2 regions of the Bradyrhizobium sp. CCBAU 53421 genome follow, and region 1 is predicted to be linked to the other one. Evidence: riboswitches for the same ligand, from Rfam matches in the RefSeq annotation. Region 1 holds a riboswitch; the other holds the start of a gene.
The links. A riboswitch is a leader RNA that binds a small molecule or an ion and turns the genes downstream of it on or off. The one in region 1 is predicted to bind ZMP and ZTP.
Positions count from the first base shown of each region.

Region 2: it holds a riboswitch for ZMP and ZTP, as region 1 does, so the genes downstream of both, XH92_RS21200 (bifunctional 5,10-methylenetetrahydrofolate dehydrogenase/5,10-methenyltetrahydrofolate cyclohydrolase) here and glyA (serine hydroxymethyltransferase) in region 1, are expected to answer to the same signal.

Region 1 covers NZ_CP030047.1:2,331,455-2,339,107, forward strand. The annotation lists gene XH92_RS11035 (ABC transporter substrate-binding protein) at 1-822, shown strand, start outside; gene XH92_RS11040 (hypothetical protein) at 976-1,116, opposite strand; gene XH92_RS11045 (PQQ-binding-like beta-propeller repeat protein) at 1,547-3,256, shown strand; gene XH92_RS11050 (c-type cytochrome) at 3,540-4,106, shown strand; gene glyA (serine hydroxymethyltransferase) at 4,228-5,505, opposite strand; ZMP/ZTP riboswitch at 5,540-5,625, opposite strand; gene XH92_RS11060 (ankyrin repeat domain-containing protein) at 5,709-6,623, opposite strand; gene bla (class A beta-lactamase) at 6,756-7,653, opposite strand, start outside.
Region 2 covers NZ_CP030047.1:4,460,418-4,468,070, forward strand. The annotation lists gene XH92_RS21185 (hypothetical protein) at 37-654, shown strand; gene XH92_RS21190 (hypothetical protein) at 871-1,401, shown strand; gene XH92_RS21195 (hypothetical protein) at 1,517-1,924, opposite strand; ZMP/ZTP riboswitch at 2,140-2,219, shown strand; gene XH92_RS21200 (bifunctional 5,10-methylenetetrahydrofolate dehydrogenase/5,10-methenyltetrahydrofolate cyclohydrolase) at 2,235-3,098, shown strand; gene XH92_RS21205 (MaoC/PaaZ C-terminal domain-containing protein) at 3,249-3,701, shown strand; gene XH92_RS21210 (zinc-ribbon domain containing protein) at 3,825-4,247, shown strand; gene XH92_RS21215 (hypothetical protein) at 4,439-4,732, shown strand; gene XH92_RS21220 (hypothetical protein) at 4,942-5,313, shown strand; gene XH92_RS21225 (hypothetical protein) at 5,470-5,757, shown strand; gene XH92_RS21230 (hypothetical protein) at 5,805-6,014, shown strand; gene XH92_RS21235 (arabinose transporter) at 5,965-7,326, opposite strand; gene XH92_RS21240 (carboxymuconolactone decarboxylase family protein) at 7,260-7,653, opposite strand, start outside.

The DNA of each region.
Region 1 (7,653 bases):
GCCGCGCAGGTCGCGGCGCTGCTGTCGGGCGATGTCGACGCGTTTCCGCGGGTTGCGGCGGCGCGCAGCCTCGCACAGTTCAAGGCCGATCCGCGCTTCAGCGTCCTGATCGGCGGCTCGCGCACAAAAACCATCGCCGGCATCAACGAGCGCAGGAAGCCGCTCGACGACGTCCGTGTTCGCCGCGCGATCCTGGCCGCGATCGACCGCAAGGCGATGATCGACGGCGCGGTCGACGGCTTCGGCACGCCGATCGGCAGCTTCTACACGCCGGGATCGCTTGGCTATGTCGATACCACCGGTATCAATCCCTACGATCCGGAGCTCGCCAAGAAGCTGCTGGCCGAGGCGGGCGTCAAGACGCCGCTCGAGCTCAGCCTCAAGCTGCCGCCGCCGTCCTACGCGCGGCAGGGCGGCGAAATCCTCGCAGCCCAGCTCGCCAAGGTCGGCATCGTCGCCAAGATCGAGAACGTCGAATGGGCGCAATGGCTGTCGCAGGTGTTCACCGGTCCGCACAATTACGACCTCACCATCGTCGCGCATGTCGAGCCGTTCGACCTCGTGAAGCTGACCGAGCCGGATTACTATCTCGGCTACAAGTCCGAGGCGTTCAACGCGCTTTATCAGCAGATCATGGCAACGCCCGATGAGGCCGGCCGGGCAAAGCTGCTCGGCGATGCGCAGCGGATGCTGGCGACCGATGCGGTCGCCGGCTTCCTGTTCCAGCCGCAATTGATCACGATCGCCAGCAAGAAGCTGAAGGGCGTGTGGAAGGACGTGCCGCAGTTCGAGAATGATTTCTCGACCTGGGCTTGGCAGTGATTGCTTAGGGCGGTCCTGCTTCCCCGTCATCCTGAGGAGCGCGAAACGCGCGTCTCGAAGGATGAACGGCCCGGCTGGTGGCCGTCGATCCTTCGAGACGCCGCTTCGCGGCTCCTCAGGATGACGGGGATAGGGCCGCTTGACGCGGTGAACCTACCCGCTCTGCTCGGTGCTCGCGTTCGCAACCGCGCGCGCGACATTGGCGATCACCTCGTTGCACGTCTCCATCGGCGCGCTCGCCCCGGTCAAATAGACCGTTACCACGATCGGCTTGCGGCCGGGCGGCCAGAACACACCGATGTCGTTATAGGCGCCGCGCTCGCCGATGCCGGTCTTGTCGCCGACCCGCCAGTCGCGTGTGCCGCTGTCGCTTGACGTTTAGTCTCATTTTGCGTGCTGCGCCTGCGAAGGCGAATGTGTCCGGCCATGCGCGAAGACGCCGGAAGCCACCGATATTGCTCAGGTTGATGCAAGCCCGCGGTCGCAGCACTTCGAGCGCGCGAACGCATGCTGTTCCGGCTTCGCATTGAGCGCATCGGTTGTCTTTGTGAAAGACAACGCTAACATAGAACGCGTCCATCGATACCTGTCGTTGTCTTTTTTGATCACCTATTGCAGCGCAACCAAGCCACAACGGTGCGCACTCGCGACGGCGGCCAGGCCTCGAAGGGGGAGTAGCAAACATCATCCCTGATACTGCAACCAAGAAATAACGGGGGAGACTATGTACGTGAAAGGGCTTGCGGCATTCGCCGCAGCGGTCGGCGTTGGCCTGTTGTCCGGTGCTGCCATCGCACAGGAAGTCAAGCAGGAGAAGCAGTCGGTTCTAGGTAACGCCAATGTGCCGCCGGTGACCCAGGATCAGCTCAACGCCGCCGACAAGAATGCCAAGGACTTCCTGCTCACCAACGGAAATTACGCCCAGACGCGGTTTTATCCGGGCAAGCAGATCAGCCGCGACAATGTGAAGAACTTGCACGTCGCCTGGATATTCCAGACCGACGTCAAGGAGTCGCTCGAGACGTCGCCGATCGTGGTCGACGGCGTGATGTATGTCACGACGTCGTTCAGCCACGTCTATGCGCTCGACGCCAAGACCGGCCAGCAGCTCTGGCATTACGCCCACAAGATGGGCCCGATCACGATCTATTGCTGCGGTCCCAACAATCGCGGCGTGCAGGTGCTCGGCGACCGGGTCTATCTGGCGACGCTGGATTCCAAGCTGATGGCGCTGAACGCCAAGACCGGCGAGGTGGTCTGGACCACCAACATCGCCGATCCCGAACTCGGCTACAGCGAGACGATGGCGCCGACCGTGGTCAAGGACAAGGTGCTGATCGGCACCAATGGCGGCGAATACGGCATCCGCGGCTTCGTCCGCGCCTATGACGCCAAGACCGGCAAGCAGTTGTGGAATTTCAACACCATTCCGGAGAACTCGGTCGGCGTCTGGGCGACCAAGGACGCCACCGGCCGCGACATGCATCGTAATATCCAGGCCGAGAAGGACATGCTCGCCAAGATCGGCGATCCCTATGCCAAGCTCGGCGGCGGCGTGTGGCAGAACCCGTCGGTCGATCTCGCGACCAACCGGATCTACTTCGTGGTCGGCAATCCGTCGCCCGACCTCGACGGCTCCAACCGGCCCGGCGACAACCTCTACACCAACTCGCTGGTCTCGCTCGATCTCGACACCGGCAAGTATGTCTGCCATTTCCAGTACATCGCCCATGACGTCTGGGACCTCGACGCGGTCAGCCCGACCGTGCTGGTCAACGTCAAGGACAAGGACGGCAAGACGATTCCCGGCGTCATCCATGCCGGCAAGACCGGGCACATCTATGTGCACGATCGCAAGGACTGCAGCCTGATCCGCTTCTCCGAGGCGATGGTGCCGCAGGAGAACATGTGGGTGCTGCCGACCAAGGAAGGCGCGCGCATGTTGCCCGGCGCGAACGGCGGCGTCGAATGGTCGCCGATTGCGACCGACCCGGGACAGGCGCTGGCCTACGCCATCAACCTGCATCAGCCCATGCACTACCGTGTCGAGAGTTCGCCCTATCCGAACGGGAAGCTGTGGCTGGGTGGGGCCTTCACGGCAATCCCCGGTGAACAGCAGTCAGGCAACATCACCGCGGTAAACTACAACACCGGCAAGATCAAATGGCAGGTCAAGACACCCGAGCCCATGATCGGCGGCATTCTGGCTACCGCCGGCGGTCTGGTGTTCACCGGTGAAGGCAATGGCAAGTTCGCGGCCTATAATTCCTCCACGGGTAAGGAACTGTGGAGCTTCCGCGCCGGCGCCGGCGTCAATGCGCCGCCGTCGAGCTACATGGTTGGCGGCAAGCAATATGTCGTGGTCGGCGCAGGCGGTAACACCCAGGTCGACTTCAAGCGCGGCAACAACATCATCGCCTTCACGCTCGACTGAGCCAAGGCGTGAGGCAAAATCGCGCGTGCAAACATTGACAGCGAGGCGGGACCCGTTCGGTCCCGCTTCTGCTTTGTTCGGATGAAAGGTCCAACCGCGTCATTGCGAGCCAACGGGTCGCGCGGACGCGCGCCCGATGACAGGCTCCGCGAAGCAACCCATCGCGCCGCGGATGCGGAAGCATGGATTGCTTCGCCGCTTCAGCGCAAAATTGCCTTGCAATTTTGCCGCGAGCTCCTCGCAATGACCGAGGTAGACGGCTACTGCGCCTCAGGATGAGCTAATGTTCGATAAATTGATGATGTGCGGCGCCGCGCTGCTGTTGATGATGGCGGAGGTGCGTGCGGAGACGGTCGAGGAGAAGGTTGCGGTCTGCACCGGTTGCCACGGCGAGAACGGCAAGCCCGTCGACAAGACCATTCCGACGATCTGGGGCCAGCAGGCCGGCTATCTCTATATTCAGCTTCGCGATTTCAAGCGCGGCGATCGCAAGAGCGAGATCATGCAGCCGATCGCGACCCAGTTCGAGCGCGATGACATGCTGGCGATCGCCGAGTATTTCTCGCAGAAGCCGTGGCCGGATCTCGGCCAGCCGAGCGCGCCCAAGGACGTCGCAGCGAAGGCGCTCAGTGCCAGCGCTTCGGTCGGCTGCCCCGCCTGCCATCTCGATCGCTTCCAGGGCGACGGCACGGTGCCGCGGCTTGCCGGCATGGGACGGGATTACCTTGCCAGGACCATCGCCGATTTCCGCACCCGCGCACGCGGCAACAATCCCGGCATGTCCGACCTGATGCTGGCGACGTCGCCCGACGACCTCGCCGCGCTGGTGGACTATCTGGCGGGGCTGTAGCGGCGGGCAGGTTGACCCTCACGCGAGCGCAGGGCTGTCGCATATGCGTTTCTGGCGGTCGAGGTTGGGCGCCAGCGCCCGACCTCGTTCTGTACCTCTGCGCGCCAAGTTGCGGTGCCGATCAGTTCGGTCGAGACCTGGACAACACGCCTGGAACAGGAAAGGCTCGGCACATCTCGATGCACTCCGACCTGAGACGCGCGAGGACCGCATCGTCTCCATTCGCCTGTAGGGCCCCCGCAATGAACTCGCCGATACGGCGCATTTCGGAATCTCCCATGCCACGCGTGGTCGCTGCCGGTGTCCCAAGACGAATACCGCTCGGCCTGAGCGGGGGACGCGGATCGTCTGGAATAACTTGCTTGTTTGTGGTGATGGCGATGGCATCGAGCACGTCCTCGGCCGCTCGCCCGTCCAGTCCGACGGACGCTATCGTATCGACGACCATCATGTGATTGTCCGTCCCGTTCGTGACCAGCTTCATCCCGCATTCCATTAGCGTGTCGGCAAGAACCTTCGCGTTGCGCAGAACCTGTCGCGCGTAAACCTGGAAATCCGAGGTCGCCGCCTTCTTGAGCGTCACGGCAGTCCCGGCCACGACGTTCATGTGAGGTCCGCCCTGCAACCCGGGAAAGACGGAAGCATCGATCCGACCGGCATATTCCTTCCGGCACAGGATCATCCCGCCGCGGGGGCCGCGCAGTGTCTTGTGGGATGTCGTCGTCATGACGTCGAAGCCGGCATCAAGCGGATTGCGCATGACATTCGCGGCAACCAGTCCGCCATAGTGGCTCACGTCAGCCATCGTGAGCGCGCCGACTTCGTCGGCGATACTCTTGAACGCCGCATAGTCCAGGTCGCGCGGATAGGAGCTGTAGCCGCACAATACCATCTTCGGACGCGCTTCACGCGCAATCGCGCGCAATTCATCGAAATCTATCGCGCCGTTTGACGGTGCCGTCCTGTAGCGAATGAAGTTGAACAAACGCCCCATGTGGGACACCGGCGCGCCGTGGGTGAGATGACCGCCGTGCGACAGATCCATGGCGAGAATAGTGTCGCCAGGTTGCAATAGGCCGAGATAGACGGCCTGATTCATCGGTGATCCGGAAAGCGGCTGAACGTTGGCGTGCTCGGCACGAAAAAGCGAGCAGGCCCGCTGGCGTGCGAGGTTCTCGACGTCGTCCGTATACTGCTGGCCGCCGTAGTATCTGCGTCCCGGATATCCCTCGGAGTATTTATTGGTGAAGACCGATCCGAGCAGTTCAAGCACCTCCGGGTAGGTGTAATTCTCGGACGGAATCAGTTCGACGCCGTCCCGTTGACGGCGCTCTTCCCCCGCAAGGGCAGCGGCGATCTCTTGATCGTTGATGGACAGTTCGTTGCGAAACGACGGCATGATCGGGCTCCTCAACACGCTGTTTTTCCAGCAGATTGGTTGCCCAGGCGATCGGCGTCGAAACCCTTCGCGCTTCCCCGTGGTCGATTCCACGTTAGCTCGCCAGTCGCGCGATTGGACGAATGAGCACGGAGACTCTTCGCAAAAGAGAATTTACCCGACCTGCGGACCTTCCGCAACCAATGAGTCCATCGCGTCATGCTTCAGCGCGGCGTCAGCTCCTCGCGCAGCGCCGAGAGGATGGTGAGATCGGCGGCGTGTTTGCCGGCCTTGTCGGCCAGCGCCGCATCGGCGCCGTGGGTGAGCAGTGCTTTCGCAATAGCGGGATGGTTGCCCTCGGCGGCGATCATCAGTGCCGTGCGTCCGCGGGCGTCACGGTCGTCGACCCTGGCGCCAGCGTCCAGGAGATACGCGACGACCTCGAGCGCCTGTGCCTCCGGCACCGTCTCATCCGGCCCGGCCGCCCACATCAGCAGCGTCAGATCGTTGGCGTAGCGCGCGTTGATATCGATACCGAGCGCGACGAGCTGTTTGACGATGCCGAGCTGACCGCCGGCTGCCGCATAGACGACCGGCGGCTTGCCGGTGTCGTCGGCCTTGCGGCCGTCGGCGCCGTGCGCCAGCAGCGTGCGCACCACCATGTCCCTTCCGGCATAGGCGGCGGCCGCGACCGGGGAGGCACCGCTGCGGCCGGTGAAATTGACGTCGGCGCCGCGGTCGATCAGCCGTTGCACGATCGCGACATGGCCGCGTTCGGCGGCAAGATACAGCGCGGTCGATCCCGCAAGGTTACGCGCATCGACCGGCGCGCCGCGCGCCAGCAGCAGGTCGACCATGTCGAGATGGCCCGTGCGGGCGGCGTGGCTCAGCGGCCTCGCGCCGAGCCGGTCCCGCGCGTCGACCGAGGCGCCGCCGTCGAGCAGCTCGGTGGCGAGCTTGATGCAATCGGCATTGGCGGCCGCGAACAAGGTCAGCGAAATCTCGATTGCGCTGAGCTGTGCCTTGTCGGTCTCGTATTTGCGGATCAGCTCGCGGCACCGGGCCGGATCGGCCGCAGCAAGGCTGCTGGGAACGTGGCCTGCAACAAGCAGCGCGGCGAGGGCGATGCAGCGATACAAGACGTGTCCTCCGTATGGCCCGCTGATAGGTCAGCCATTCGGATTGAGCGTCGCATGATCCTTGGTTGCTGCCAAGCCGCGCAGCGAAGGCCTGCCGCGCAGCGCCGTTGGGCCGCGCGGTGTCGCGGCGTCCTAACCGGACTGCCCGGTGCTCGCATTCGCAACCGCGCGCGCGACATTGGCGATCACCTCGTTGCACTTCTCCATCGGAGCACTTGCCCCGGTCAGGTAGACCGTCACCACGATCGGCTTGCGGCCGGGCGGCCAGAACACGCCGATATCGTTATAGGTGCCGCGCTCGCCGGTGCCGGTCTTGTCGCCGACACGCCAGTCCCGCGGCACGCCGGCGCGCAGCCTCGTGTCGCCGGTCTTGTTGGCGACCATCCAGTCCACGAGCTTCTGGCGCGAGGCGGCCTGCAGGACGTCGCCGATCACCACGCGCTGCAAGCTCTTCAGCATCGCGGTCGGGCTCGTGGTGTCGCGCGGATCGCTGGGCACGGCTTCGTTCAGCTCCACCTCCCAGCGGTCCAGCCGGCTGATGTTGTCGCCGATGGTGCGGAAGAAGGCGGTGAGGCCGGCGGGGCCGCCGAGCTCGCGCAGCAGCAGGTTGGCGGCGGTGTTGTCGCTCAGCGTGATGGCGGCCTCGCAGAGCTCGGACAGCGTCATGGCCGATCCGACGTGCGCCTTGGTGACCGGTGCGTAGGCCAAGATATCCTTGGCCTCGATCTGCACGCGCTGGTCGAGGCTGGATTCCCCGCTGTCGACCCGGTGCAGCACGGCGGCCGAAGCCAACGCCTTGAAGGTGCTGCACATCGGGAACCGCTCGTCGCCGCGCCGGCTGGCGCGCAATCCGGTTTCCATGTCGAGCGCAGCGACGCCGAGCCGGCCGCTGGTCGCGAGCTCGATGCGTGCAAATTCCTGCTGCAGCCGCTGCGCCGGCTCGCCTGATCCCGCCGCGGCGTTCTGTCCTGCCGCAGCGCTTGGCCGCGGCAAGGTGCAGGACGCCGCAAGGCCCAGCGCGCGCAATCCA
Region 2 (7,653 bases), 2.1 Mb from region 1:
TGGTGGGCTTGATCGGGCGAGGGTGAGGGCACGATGATGCGGATCGGCCTGGCGTCGTTTCGAAGGTTTGCCGCCGGACGTCTCGGTGAGGGCGGCTTCTACGCCAGCCTGCTGCTGTCGGTGATCGCGGTCGGCGGGATCGCGGCGTGGTTCATGCTCCCCGAGCCGAGCGATGCCGGAGACCGGGATGTCTGGCCGGTGTCTTCCACCGTGATCCGCACCGTGCAGGATGCATCGACCGGGGCGCAGCCTGCCCAAATCGCAAAGGACGCACCTGCAGATGAGTCAGTCACGGTCGGCGTGGCCACTGCCGGGCAGCCGGCCGAGGCGGCCAAGGCGTCCGAACCCGGTGCCGGAAGATCGCCGCTGGACCGGCTGCGGATCGCCTCGCAGTCCTGGCAGCGTGGCGGGCTGGGTTCCAAGGTGCTGGTCACCCTGACGCTGCGTAACGCCAATGATTTCGCGGTGAAGGATATCGAGATCGCCTGCGCCTTCATCCGTAGCGACGGCAGCCCCGTGACCGAACGCAAGCGGCTGATCCCGGACACCATCGCCATGAAGAGCCGCAAGACCTACCCGCGGATGCTGATCGGATTCGTCAACGTTAACGCAAACAAGGCGAAATGCTCTGTCGTGACCGCTAGCCGGGTCTAAACCCTGCATCCCGAAAAAGTGACCGGGAATTGACTTGCCGGGTGAACCGTAACGGCCAGGCAGGAACTAACTAATAAGCCGACCGTTAGAGAACGACCCGGAAGCGCTGGATGGCGACTGTCCGGGTGATCTTGCGCAAACGATGAGTTCGTTGCGCGACAACTGTTGTTGTCGCGCCGAGATGAACCGCGCCCGTGGTGCGGGGGGAGCTACCAAATGCCTGTGGCGCGTTATTTCCTGTTCGTTGGTGGCGTGCTGCTCGCGCTGCTCTTCGTCGTTAGTGCCATCGTGCCGCAGGAGGCCGTGGTCGCCACCCAGGGCCTGTCGTCGCCCGGCGTCGACAACAAGACCGTGGTCCGCATCAAGTCGACCCAGAAACTGCCCGAGCGGGTGGTGTACGACACCAACCTGCCGACCATCGTTCCGGCGCAGGTGAACGCGGTTGCCGCGGCGACCCCGCCGGCTGCCGGCGATGCCTCAGCACAGGCCCGCGTCCGCAACACGTTCGCCCAGTTCATCCCGCCGGAGAAGGCCGACGCGCAGAAGGGCGCGGTCGTGGCCGAGGCGAAGCCGGCCGAGCAGCCGGCGCAGGCCCAGCCGCAGGCACCGAAGAAGCGCAAGGTTGCGCGCTATCACAGCCATCCCCAGCAGCCGATGCGGCTGGCCCAGCCCGGCATGTATCAGCCCTACCGCGTCGCGCAGCAGCAGCCGCGGATGGGCTTCTTCGGCGGGTTCGGGACCTGGTAGGCTGCGACACGCCGCAGCCGGTAATCGATATGCCGCCGCAAACACTCGCGGCGGCATTTTCATGTCGGCGATCGCAGACGGGTAACCAGCCGCAGGAAACCGCCCCGGGTGGTGGTTAGCGCGGCAGGCGCGGAATCTTGTCGGCGAAGCCGTTGTAGCAGGTCAGCCGCTCGTCCTCTTCCTTGACGAACCGGCATTCGTTGACGCCCTTGGCAGGGGCGGCCTTCGGCTTAGGCTGCGGCTTGAAGATCTCGTCGTAGCACATCAACCGCTCCTTGGTGGCGTCGTCGATGTCCTGGCAGGCCTGGAGCTTCTGCGCGACCGATTGCGGCTTGCCGGGGGCCGCTGCCTTCTCGCCCTTCTTGGCCGCCAACTTCTTGCCGACCTGGACCAGCGGCTTGTCGCCGACCATCGGCTGCGAGGCCGCCGCGGGTTTGTCGGCGGGCGCCGGGGCCGGAGTGGTGCCTTGGGCAAGCGCGGCAGCCGGGCAGAGGAGCGCCAGCGCGAGGATGATATGTCTCATGTTGAAAATGTCCGAAATGGCGTGATGACCGGAAGGATGGCGCCGGGGATCGGAAAAGCCCGGCAAGCCCCGAGGCTTATCGCAAGTTCTGTCCGAATCCTACCCCGGAGAGGGCCCACCCGGCACCGATCCACCGGCAAAAACAGGGCTATTCGTCGCCGGTTCGGCCGCAAGCGGGCGTGATTTGCGTTTGCCGGGCCGGCCAGCTATGACGACGCCATCTGCGCGACTGGCGCTTGGATGGACCACCATCGGGGAGCGCAGAGACTGAACGCCGCGCGCCTGGGCACCGCTTCGAAACGGAGGTGCCATGACGGCGAACATTCTTGACGGGCATGCACATGCCCAAATTGTCATCGACAAGGTTGCGAACGATCTGGACCGGCTGCCCCGCGCGCCCGGGCTCACAGTCGTGCTGGTCGGCTGTGACCCGGCGAGCCAGATCTATGTGCAGAGCAAGGTCAGAATGGCCGAGCGGCTTGGCCTGCGCGGCGAGGTTGAACGGCTGCCGGATGACGCCAGTGAGGCCGATCTGCTTGCCAGGATCGAGGTGCTCAACGCGCGCGACGATATCGACGGAATCCTGATCCAGCTGCCGCTGCCGACGCATATCGACGCCTTGCGCGTGATGGCGGCGGTCGATCCGGCGAAGGATGTCGACGGCCTACACGCGCTCAACGCCGGCCGGCTGTTTCACGGCGACGATGCCCTGGTGCCGTGCACGCCGCTCGGCTGTCTCAGGCTGATCAAGGCGATCCGGCCCGATCTCACCGGCGCGCATGCCGTGGTGATCGGCAGCTCCAACATCGTGGGCAAGCCGATGGCCGCACTACTGCTGCAGGAGCAGGCGACCGTGACACAGACCCACATCCACACCCGCGGCATCAGCAACATCTGCCGCCAGGCCGATATCCTGGTCAGCGCGGTGGGCAAGGCCGGCCTCGTGCGCGGCGACTGGATCAAGCCGCAGGCCATCGTCATCGACGTCGGCACCACGCGCGTCGAGAAGCCGGACGGCGGCTACGCGGTGTGCGGCGATGTCTTCTTCGACGAGGCGGTGCAGGTTGCCGGCGCGATCACGCCGGTGCCGCGCGGCGTCGGCCCGATGACGATCGCCTGCCTGATGGAGAACACCGTGAAGGCCGCGAAGGCGAGGGCCGCGCGGCTGCAATAACGCGGCAGGCCTGGTGCGAGGCGCGAGCGGCCGGGGCCGCACGCGTCTCTCCTTCACCCACCGAGGTCCCGTGCGCGAAGATCATGACGTCGGAGGTAATGGAAAGCCCGCAGCGTTGGTCTATCGTCGCGCGACAGACGGAGGCACGCGATGCTCTATGCGGACGATCTCACCGAGGGCCAGACATTCCAGCTCGGGAGCTACACGATCGGCGAGACGGAGATCCTGGAATTCGCCGGCAAATATGATCCGGTGCCGATCCATACCGATCCCGTCGCGGCCGCGGCGGGCCCATTTGGCGGCCTGATCGCGAGCGGCTTCAACACCATCGCGATCTATCAGCGGTTGGTCGTGGAGGCGATCTGGACCAAGGTGGCGGGCATCGTCGGGCGGAGCTTCGAGATTCGCCTGCCGAGCCCGGTCCGCCCGGGAGCCACGCTCACCGGCCAATCCCAAATCCAGAAAATCACCCTCAGGCCGGAGCGGCGTGACGCCGTCGTGATCTTCAGGACGGAGCTGGTCAACGATGAGCAGCGTCTCGTTCTTGTCCTGGTTCTCGATGCGCTGATCCATATGCGGCCGGCGGAGCAACGGCCGGCATAACCTCCGCCCGGATCGATCTGGCCGCCCGGCAAAGCTGCGGTTACCATAGCCTATCGATGGCGTCGTCTTGATATGGCCAGGGCGACAAGTTCGCCGATGCGGTGCAAGACGGATGGTATGGGCGTGAAGCGCAGCAAGCAGAAGCCCGGCGAGATCGAAGCCGGACAGCGCAAGGCCGAGCAATGGCACCGCTTGCAGGCGCAACGCGCCGCCGAACGGCAACGTCTTCGTGATTACAAGATTGCGCTGGCGCGCGACGAGGTTCCCGTGGATACAGCGCGGCTGGCGCCGTCGAACAGCTATTCGATTCCTGATTTCGTCGAACGCGGAACCTATCGGCCCGAGCCCTTCGTCTGCAAGGATTGCGGCGTTGCCGAGGTCTGGACGCCGTTGCAGCAGAAATGGTGGTACGAGACCGCAAAGGGCGACGTGTTCACCAAGGCCGTGCGCTGCCGGGCCTGCCGCACCAGGGAGCGCGCACGCAAATCTGCCGCGCGCCGCGTGCATCTGGAAGGACTCGCCAGGAAGACGCCGCCTGCCTCGTAGAGGTACGCCGGCGCCACATTTCACACAGCGGTGGATCTGGAACCCGCGCACACCTCGGTCAATGCGTCGCGCGTGCGGAACGTTTCGTGGCCTGATCGGTTCGAGACTTCGAAGCCCCCGGCGAGGGGTGCGGGCGGGGAGGAACCAGCCAAGGATACCACGCGGCCGGAACCAACAAGAAGGAGCAGCGGATGAAGCTTAATTCCACGCAAGTCAAACAGACCATGACGCAGTTGAACGCGCAGGTGCTTCCGGATGATCATCCGGCGGTGGCGCAACTGAACAGCGTGTTCGGCGAGCACACATTCTTCGTCGACACCAGCGGCCTCAAGGTCCTCGAACCGGCGCAGAGTTCCGACATGCCGGGGCAAACCGGTGAAGTGGTGAGCCTTGCCGAGTGGAGCGATCCGGAGCTGACGTCGCTGCGGCCGCACGAGCCGGAACCGACCGGCGTGCTCATCACGCTCGAACCCAGCAAGCACTGAAGCGAAACGCGACCGCACAAAGAGATTGGAGCATGATCCGATTCAATCGGATCGTGCTTCTGAGCGCCGCATCGGACGGCACCGCAATCGGCCTTCTTGATGGCGACAATTTCCAACGTCACCTCAAGAGGTGCCGAAAGTCACATAGCAAATCAGCGCCGCCTGCGTATGCATCGGTTCGAGATGGGTATCCAGGCGGTGAGGGGCAGATGGGGATCGTGCGGCGCTGGAGCTCTGACGAGGACGAGAAGCTCAGAGAACTCGCCAGGGCCGGCAAGAACGCTCTCGAGATCAGCAACGAACTGACCCGCAGCGCGTCGGCCGTGCGCCGGCGCGCCGAGGTGCTGTCGGTCCTCATCATGGCAAAGGCGTTCCGCGCGCGCCCCTCGCACGTCGCCACCCATCTGGAGCGGGTCGCGATCGACGCGATCCGGCATCGTCGGCCGTTTCCCGCGGGTGTCGGGCCGAGCACCATTGCCGGAATGATCGAGAAGGGCTGGATCCTGCCGGAGCTGGGCCGGAAATACCGCGTCACCGATGCCGGCGTGGAGGCCGTGCGGCGGAAGATCCCGAGCGGGTGAGGCGGGCAGCGGCAAGACGGGCCATGGACTGACGCGCGATCGGCGCGGCGGGATGCAAGATTCTCCGCCCGGGAAGGGCGCTCGCGCCGTTCAAGGAGGACGAGACTTGCCGCCGGCGCTCTCCCGTCCGTCCAACCATCCGACCCGATCGCACCGATGCTCAACGTCCAGCAAGCTCCTGAAGACCGATACCAGCGTTTCGCCGACCTTGCGCCGTTCGTTCGTGAAGCGATCAGCACCATCGCCGCATTGACGCCGTCTCAGCGGCTCGATGTCGAATTCCTCGAACGTGAGTTCATCCCTGCGCTGGGGCTCAATGACGAATTGCTTCACGAGCAGCCGCCGGAGCTTGCGCCGAGCTTCGGCAAGGGTCTCCACCTCTGGCAATATCCGAACCAGCTTGCGCCTTACCTCGCCTGGCTCGCGCCCATGTCGACCGGCTGAAGCCGGACTTCGTCTTCATCGACGGCGACCACAGCCTGCGCGGAGCGATGCAGGATCACCTGCTGGTGCGCTCCCACGCCAGCATCATCGTGCATCATGACGTCCACTCCCAGGCCTGTCCGGACACGACGCTGCTCTGGAAGGCGCTGAAGCAATTCGAGGCGCCGGGCTTCGATACGTTTGAATTCATCAGCCAGTATCCGTCCGTCAACGGAACGTTCCTCGGCATCGGCGCGATGAAGCGGCGGTCCGTCTAAGCTTCGGCAGTGTCATGCGCCCGCTGCCGAGCAAGCGCGCGGCAATAGCCGCCGTGCAAAGCGTGACGGCGCCGCTGACGATGAACACGGCGCTCAAGCCTCCCCGATCAGCGATCCAGCCCAGCAGCGGACTTCCGATCGCCATGGCGACGTCAAGAAATGCCGTGTAGAGGCCCATCGCCAGGCCGCGATTTTCGGGCGAGACGCCCCGAACGGCCTCGACACCCAGCCCGGGAAAGACGAGCGAATAGCCGAGGCCGGCGAGCGCGGCGCCGATGGATGCAGTCGCGCCACCTCCCGCGAGCCCCATCAGGACCAGTCCGGCTGATTGCACCAGCACGAACCAGAGTGCGACCCTGGCACCGCCGAATTTGTCCGGCAGATGACCGCAGATCACGCGGACGCCGATCAGCGCGACGCCGAAGGCTGTAAAACCGAGCCAGATCGGTTCCCAATGCCTGATGGCGTAGAGCAAGGAGCCGAAGGCGAGGATCGCTCCGTAGCCGATGCTGCTGAGCGCCGCGGCAACGCCCGGCAACCACACCGCGCCGATCACGGACCCGACGTCGGATTTCGCCGTCCGTGGCCGGGGCAGGGGCCCCTTCGCCCACACCAGCAGCAAGAGGACGAGCAACGGCAATACGGAGCTGAAGGCGCCGATCGCAACAAAGCCATGCGACGCGAACAGCATCGGACCGAGCGGACCGCCAGAGGCGAGCGCCGCGAACATCGCCGTTCCGACCCAGGCGATGACTTTGCCAGCGTGTGCGGGATCGACCAGGGCGAGGCCCCAGCTTACACCCCCGGTGATGATGAAGCTCTCTGCACCGCCGAGCGCCGCGCGTCCAACGAGAAGGATCGCTATTGAAATGATCGGCACACTCTCGAAGACCGACGACAGAACATACAGCAGGCCGGCAACCAGCGCCGTGACGAGACCGGTTACGACGGCGCGTTTTCCTCCCTTCGTGTCGGAATAAGCGCCGGACCACACCCGGGACAGCAGGGACGCCGCGAATTGTGTGCCGGCCACCATGCCAACAACGATGCTTCCGAAGCCGAGATGGTTCACATGCAGCGGAAGCACCGGCAATGCTGCGCCGACGACGAGAAAGCCTGCCAGAACGGCAGCCATAACGGGCAGCAAGGTGATCGCGACTGAGCGTGCCGCCTTGGATGGCGAGAGCGAATGCGACATGTCGTGACTGGCCGTCTTCATGGGTGCACGCGGCGCATTTGGACTGATCAGTTGGCGGAGCGCTTCTCGAATACGGCGCGGGCGACGGGCGCGGCCGAAAATGCGTTCGGCCATCCCGCATAGTAGGCGAGATGGCTGATCACCTCCGACGCTTCAGCGCGTGTCAGCCCGTTATCCATCGCCCGGTTGAGATGATAGGGGATCTGCTCAACTTGGCCGGTGGCGATCAATGCACTGACGGTCACCAGGCTGCGATCGCGTGGCGCAAGGTCAGGACGAAGCCAGAGATCGCGGAACAGGACCTCCGCGGTGTCGCGCACGAGGCCTGGTGAAGCTGGTCCTGTGCCTTGCTCCACCCGGGCCGCCCGGGCGGCCTCGGACGTCTCGTCCAGCGGCAGCAAAGTGACCGAAGCATCGGGAAGCTGATCCGGGCCAATTCCG